Prochlorococcus marinus subsp. pastoris str. CCMP1986: one gene and its partner. The protein of the gene in region 2 binds, or shares a complex with, the protein of the main gene of each other region. Links are inferred from orthologs where the notes say so. Each region holds a gene or a part of one and is shown on either strand. Other genes may lie near its edges. The genes, in order: TX50_RS01520 and TX50_RS00895.

What was found.
Region 1: the proteins of TX50_RS00895 (region 2) and TX50_RS01520 are in contact, whole or in part, in a cryo-EM structure (PDB 6KHJ), measured with the Thermosynechococcus vestitus proteins. The link is inferred for Prochlorococcus marinus subsp. pastoris str. CCMP1986 from one-to-one orthologs. Residues at the interface, in WP_011057128.1 of Thermosynechococcus vestitus: Pro17, His18, His19, Pro20, Ser21, Met22, Val25, Arg27, Met29, Thr31, Ile38, Asp39, Cys40, Glu41, Pro42, Val43, Ile44, Gly45, Tyr46, Leu47, His48, Arg49, Gly50, Met51, Lys53, Ile54, Asn57, Arg58, Pro65, Tyr66; in WP_011056552.1 of Thermosynechococcus vestitus: Leu46, Met47, Tyr48, Thr50, Ala51, Cys52, Phe54, Ile55, Glu56, Ala58, Ala59, Ile61, Gly62, Ser63, Arg64, Phe65, Asn76, Pro78, Thr89, Thr91, Lys93, Met94, Ala97, Leu101, Met123, Phe124, Ser126, Asp127, Ser128, Tyr129.

What each region holds. Positions count from the first base shown.
Region 1 is NC_005072.1:281,561-284,855, forward strand. Bases 333-3,295 are described here. They hold TX50_RS01520 (NADH dehydrogenase subunit K), read right to left. Parts: upstream 2,200-3,295; coding sequence 1,465-2,199; downstream 333-1,464. Other genes in these bases: TX50_RS01510 (gluconeogenesis factor YvcK family protein), read left to right, coding at 333-926; TX50_RS01515 (NAD(P)H-quinone oxidoreductase subunit J), read right to left, coding at 935-1,465; TX50_RS01525 (NAD(P)H-quinone oxidoreductase subunit 3), read right to left, coding at 2,204-2,566; TX50_RS01530 (rubredoxin), read left to right, coding at 2,639-3,067; TX50_RS01535 (photosynthesis system II assembly factor Ycf48), read left to right, coding at 3,077-3,295. In the rest of the region: more of TX50_RS01510, read left to right, coding at 1-332. UniProt on the Escherichia coli protein: NDH-1 shuttles electrons from NADH, via FMN and iron-sulfur (Fe-S) centers, to quinones in the respiratory chain. The immediate electron acceptor for the enzyme in this species is ubiquinone.
Region 2 is NC_005072.1:165,023-168,350, reverse strand. The notes cover bases 333-3,328. They hold TX50_RS00895 (NAD(P)H-quinone oxidoreductase subunit H), read right to left. Parts: upstream 2,427-3,328; coding sequence 1,239-2,426; downstream 333-1,238. Other genes in these bases: rsmH (16S rRNA (cytosine(1402)-N(4))-methyltransferase RsmH), read left to right, coding at 2,465-3,328; TX50_RS00900 (acyl-CoA thioesterase), read right to left, coding at 778-1,230; TX50_RS00905 (AMP-binding protein), read left to right, coding at 333-764. Also shown: more of TX50_RS00905, read left to right, coding at 1-332.

The DNA of each region.
Region 1 (3,295 bases), 120 kb from region 2 along the record:
AAGGCCTAAAAAACTACAGCAGTAATATAACTGCAATAGTTACAGTTTCAGATGATGGAGGTAGTAGTGGAGTTTTAAGAAAACAATTTGGAGTTCAACCTCCAGGAGATATCAGAAATTGTTTGGCAGCCTTATCAAATGAAGAACCAATATTAACAAGATTGTTTCAATACAGATTTTCTGGAGGTAGTGGATTAGAGGGACATAGTTTTGGCAATTTATTCTTATCTGCTTTAACAACAATTACGGGAAGTTTAGAAAAGGCGGTTCAGGCTTCCAGTAAAGTGTTGGCAGTACAAGGGCAAGTTTTGCCAGCAACAAATACAGATGTAATGCTTTGGGCAGAACTTGAAGACGGTGAGAAAATATTTGGTGAAAGTAAAATAAGTCAATCAAAAAAGGTGATTTCCAGGATTGGTTATCTGCCCGAAAATCCACCGGCTCTTCCTAGTGCTCTTGAAGCTATTAAAGAAGCAGACCTAATAATACTAGGTCCAGGAAGTCTTTATACTTCTTTGCTACCTAATTTACTGGTCCCTGAAATTGTAGATGCTCTTCTGAAAAGTAATGCTCCCAAAATCTACATAAGTAATTTGATGACTCAACCAGGGGAAACGGATAATCTTGACGTATATCAACACATCAAAGCAATAGAAAAGCAATTATCAAATTTTGGTGTAAAAAATCGAATATTTAATGCAATACTTTCTCAAATTAAATTTGAAAAGTCACCACTTGTTGATTACTACCAAAGTAGAGGTGCCATGCCAGTGATTTGTAACAAAGAAGAATTAATTTCAGAAGGATATTATGTCTTGCAAGCTCCCCTTTATTCAAGAAAGATAACTCCAACACTTAGACATGACCCCCGAAGACTTGCAAGGGCAGTAATGTTTATTAATAAAAAAATGAAGAAATTAAATTAATAAATTTTTTAATAAGCATCTTGTAATTCATAGAAGTCAGGTTGTATATAATCTTTTCTTAATGGCCATCCTCTCCAGTCTTCTGGCATTAAAAGTCTTGTGGGATTTGGATGATCAGCAAAATTGATTCCAAACATGTCATAGGTTTCCCTTTCTTGCCAATCACTTCCCTTGAAAATTTTATAAAGGCTAGGTACAGATAAATCTGAGTCTCTATTTAAAAAAACTTTTACTCTAATTTCTTTAATCTCTTTTATATCTTGAATATCTCCAAGTGAGATTAGATGGTAAAAACTTACGAGACATTTTCCTGGTCCTTCATCGTAACCTCCTTGACACTGAAGGTAGTTAAAGCCATAGCCTCTTAAAGTAGATATTGCTTCGTACAACTTTTCTGGTTTTACTGAAAGTATCTCAACACCTATATGATCATTCCCTAAAGATTCGTTTGTAATCCCATCTTGAGAAAGCTGATTACTTACTATTCCATTTTGTTTTACAATTTCTTCTGAAGATTCAGGTGAACTATTATTTTCCATTATTTTATTACTTCATCTATAGAATTTGTTTCATATATATTTTCACTACTTTCTTCTACCGGATTAAGTTTAGAAGATTCAATTGACTTTTCAGATTTTTTATTTAAATATTCACCAGTATTTTCTGAAAAAACAAGATTCATCTCATGATCTACAGTTAAATATCTATGAGTTTGTTCAGATTTATTCCTCTCAAGAATACTCTCATTAGCAACTTTCTTTCTTAATTTTATAACAGCATCAAAAATAGCTTCTGGTCTAGGGGGGCATCCAGGAAGGTACAAATCAACTGGGATTAATTTATCAACTCCTCTTACTGCTGTTGTTGAATCTGCACTAAACATTCCACCAGTTATGGTACAAGCTCCCATGGCAATGACATATTTTGGTTCTGGCATTTGTTCATACAACCTTACTAATGCTGGTGCCATTTTCATTGTGACTGTACCAGCAACAATTAGTAAGTCTGCTTGTCTTGGGGAGCTTCTAGGTACTAAGCCAAATCTATCAAAATCAAACCTAGACCCTATGAGTGCTGCAAATTCTATAAAACAGCATGCAGTTCCGTATAAAAGTGGCCATAGACTACTTAATCTAGCCCAGTTATGAAGATCATCTAAACTTGTCATTATGATATTTTCGCTCAAGTCAGTTGTGACTTGGGGGGCACCCAGAGGATTACAAGTTTCTTCTCTAAGCTCTCTTATTGCTTTTGGTGAAAGTGAATTGTTCAACTTTTTAACTCCATTCTAAAGCTCCTTTTCTCCAAGCGTAAGCAAGAGCAATTACTAATATTGTAATAAATATTAGAGCCTCAATAAATGCTAGTAGGCCTAGTCTATTGAATGCAACCGCCCAAGGATAAAGAAATACAGTTTCTACATCAAATATAACGAATACTAATGCAAACATGTAATATCTGATATTGAATTGAATCCAAGCCCCCCCTATAGGCTCCATCCCTGATTCGTAGGTGAGTTTTCTCTCTCCAGTTCTTCCTTTGGGAGAGACTATTAGGTTAGTAACTAAAGCTAAAATTGGGACTGCCGCAGCAATTATTAAAAAACCTAAAAAATATTCGTAGCCGGGTAATGAAAACATTTAAAAAAATTGTTGGAAAATTCGCTTAATTCAGCAAAATCTTTTAGAGTCTCTAAAGTTAAATACTAAATCGTGAGTGAAAACATTCAACCATCTTCTGAGGAAAACCAAATAGTTGAGGATTTAACAAATAAAGAATCTCCTGAAAAACTTCCAGAATTTAAAGATAAAGAGCTCATTACCAATTTAGAACAAAATAGATTCGAATGTAGAAGTTGTGGATACATTTATGATCCTATAGAAGGAAACAAGAAACTTAACATTCCTAAAAATACTCCTTTCTCGGCAATAGATGGAAATACTTTTGCTTGTCCAGTATGTAGAGCAGGTAAAAATTTATATAAAGATATAGGACCAAGAGAAAAACCTAGTGGTTTTGAAGAAAATTTAACTTATGGCTTTGGATTCAATAGTTTGCCACCTGGTCAGAAAAATATTTTAATATTTGGTGGTTTAGCATTTGCAGCTGCATGTTTCCTTTCTTTGTACTCTTTGCACTAAAATATATCCATGAAAAAATTTGTAACTAGCATTCCAAACCTTCTCCTAACATTTACACTTTGCTTTGTTTTAAGTAGTTGTTCTTCAACAGGTGTAAAAATGAGCGAGAGTAGTCCCTGGGAAACAATTCAATTTGAAGATCAGTCAAATGCATTAGATATAGATTTCATAGATAATAATCATGGATTTTTAGTTGGATCAAATAGGCTTATTATGGAATCTAATGAT
Region 2 (3,328 bases):
ATCAACACCTGATAACATCATTAGTTCCAACACAATTAAAAAGACTTTTATCTGAAAAAGATGGGGTTAATTGGTTAAAGATTTTTGATTTAATTTGGATTGGTGGTGCATCTATATCTAGTGAAACTTCTCGCAAGTGCAGACTAGAAAAAATAAATTTAGCACCTTGTTACGGATCAACTGAAACTGCTGCCATGGTTACGAGCCTAAAACCTAAGGAATTTTTAGAAGGGATTGATAATGTTGGAGAAATACTATGTGATATAAATTTAAGAATTAGTAAAAAGGGTTTAATCCAAATCAAATCAGAAAGAATAGGAATTGAATTGCTTGAAGCTTCTAAAACTAAAAATTTCAAAGATAAAAATGGTTGGTGGGAAAGCAGTGATTTGGGAGAAATCCAAGAACTGAATGATTCTTCTTATTTAAAATTTATTAGAAGAATAGATAATGCTTTTAATTCTGGAGGTGAAATAGTTTTTCCAGAAGTAATTAAATTACGATTAAGTAAATTTATCTTAAATGAAAAAATTCCAATAGAAAATTTTAAGATTTTTAATATACCTAATAAAGAATGGGGAAACAAAATTGAAATCAACATTGATTTTAAAAAACAAACTTCTAAAACAGATATTGAATATTCATTAAAAATATTAAAAAACTTTTCTAAAAATTGGCCAAGACATGAGAGACCTGAAGCTTGGATTATTGGTAAAAATCAATCAAATTATATTAAAAAATCTAATTTCATATTTGAAAAATAGTAACTCATGATAATTAACACTCTTTTAAATTCGTATTTATATTGGAAGCCTCTATCCACCTCTCCAGTTGATCAGGTAATTTAACTTTCAATTTTGAATCAACATCTAAAGAACAATGGATGATTTTTCCTTCAGCGACATTAATTTCATCCTTTAAAAAAAATGTATTTACTTGAAATAAGTGATTATTAATTTTTTTGGGGAATATCTTAATTGAAAGTAAATCGCCAATCTTAATAGGTGATAAAAAATTGGCTTCGCAATTAACTATGGGACATATAATTTGATTTTTATGGGAATTAGAATCGGGGAAAATATCCTGATGAGGAATACCATATATATCTATACTTTCTTCCCAACTTTCATGAGCCCATCTTAAAAGGTTGTGAAAATGTATCACTCCTGCAGAGTCACAATCACCAAACCTTACTTTCCTTTTTAAAATCAACCAATTTTTAGGTTTCATTAAAAGGTTTACCTGTCTACAGAACCCATAATGACGTCTATTGAGCCAAGGATTGCCATAATATCAGCTATTTTTGCTCCCTTTAGAATATGAGGCAATATTTGAAGATTATTTAAATCAGCAGCTCTAATTTTAAATCTCCATGGTGTAACTTCATTATTTCCTTGAATAAAAACTCCTATTTCACCTTTCCCAGATTCTAATCTTGTATATAATTCTCCATTAGGGATCTTAAAAGTAGGCGCAACTTTCTTAGCTACATATTGATAATCCATGCCAAATATTTCACTTTTTTTATCCTCTGTAGCCATGCGTTTAGCTTCTAAATTTTCTGTTGGGCCTCCAGGAATCATTTCGCAAGCTTGACGAATAATTTTTAATGATTGTCTCATTTCTTGAACTCTTACTCGATATCTGGCATAACAATCACCTTCTTTTTCGGAAGCAATTTCCCATTCAAAATCGTCATAACATTCATAACTATCAACTTTTCTCAAATCCCAAGAGACTCCAGAAGCCCTAAGCATTGGTCCAGAAAGTGACCAATTAATTGCTTGATCTCTTTCTATGGTTCCAAGACCTTCAATTCGTTTTTTGAATATAGGGTTATTTGTTATTAGTTTTTCATATTCATCAATCTTTGGAGCAAACCAATCACAAAAATCAATGCATTTTTCTAACCATCCGTAAGGTAAATCACAAGCTACACCTCCTATTCTAAAAAAATTATTATTTATCAATCTTTGTCCAGTAGCAGCTTCCCAAAGGTCATAAATCATTTCTCTTTCTCTAAAGATATAAAAGAATGGAGTTTGAGCTCCTACATCTGCTAGAAATGGACCTAGCCATAAAAGATGATTTGCAATTCTATTGAGCTCCAACATTAGAACTCTTATATAACTGGCCCTTTTTGGTACAACAATATTCGCCAATCTTTCTGGTGCATTTACTACAATAGCTTCATAAAACATTCCGGCTGCATAATCCATTCTGCTTACATAAGGTACATACATAACGTTTGTCCTGTTTTCAGCTATCTTTTCCATGCCTCTATGCAAATATCCTATTACGGGCTCACAATCTATTACGTTCTCGCCGTCAAGGGTTACAACTAACCTTAAAACTCCATGCATAGATGGATGATGAGGGCCAAAGTTGACCACCATCGGTTCTGTTCTAGTCTCTAGTTGAGCCATTAATAATTTAACCTCTATTTAAATCTTAGTAGAAAGTTATGCAAACTGACCTTTCTGATTCATCTTTATTCAATCATAAGTCAGTGATGACAGATGAAATTTTAGTTTCTGTAGATCAATATCCGTTAATATCAGACAATAAACTAACAGCGATAGATGCAACTTTAGGTGGTGGTGGACACTCATATCAATTATTAAAAAAATATCCTGATTTAAAAATAATTGGACTAGATCACGATCCATTCGCAAGACAGTCAGCATTTATAAAACTTGAAGAATTTAAATCGAGGATTGAAATATGTCCCTCAAATTTTGCGAACTTTGAGCCAAAAGAAAAAGTTTCTTTTGTAATAGCAGATCTTGGAGTCAATAGTAATCAGATAGATAATCCACAAAGAGGATTTAGTTTTCAAAAAGATGGGCCTTTAGATATGCGAATGAATCCGTTACTTGAGATGAATGCTGAGGACTTAATTGAGACTTTAAATGAAAAAGATCTGGCTGATTTAATTTTTAAATTTGGTGATGAAAGATTATCACGAAAGATTTCTAGGAGAATCAAAAAAGATTTACAAGAAAAAGGCAAATATTCGGGTACAAAAGATTTAGCTTATTCTATTGCTGGTTGTTTCCCACCCAAACAAAGATATCGAAAAATTCATCCTGCGACTAGAACATTCCAGGCACTAAGAATTGCTGTAAATAAAGAAATCGAAGCACTAGAAAGATTTTTAGAGCTTGCTCCAAACTGGCTATTACCTGGGGGAATAATTTCAATTATTAGCTTTCATTCAATAGAAGATCGGCTGGTGAAAAATTCTTTTAAGGGTGATGAAAGATTAAAAAATCTTACAAAAAAACCAATTACACCAAATGAAAAAGAAATTGAAAATAATAAAAGA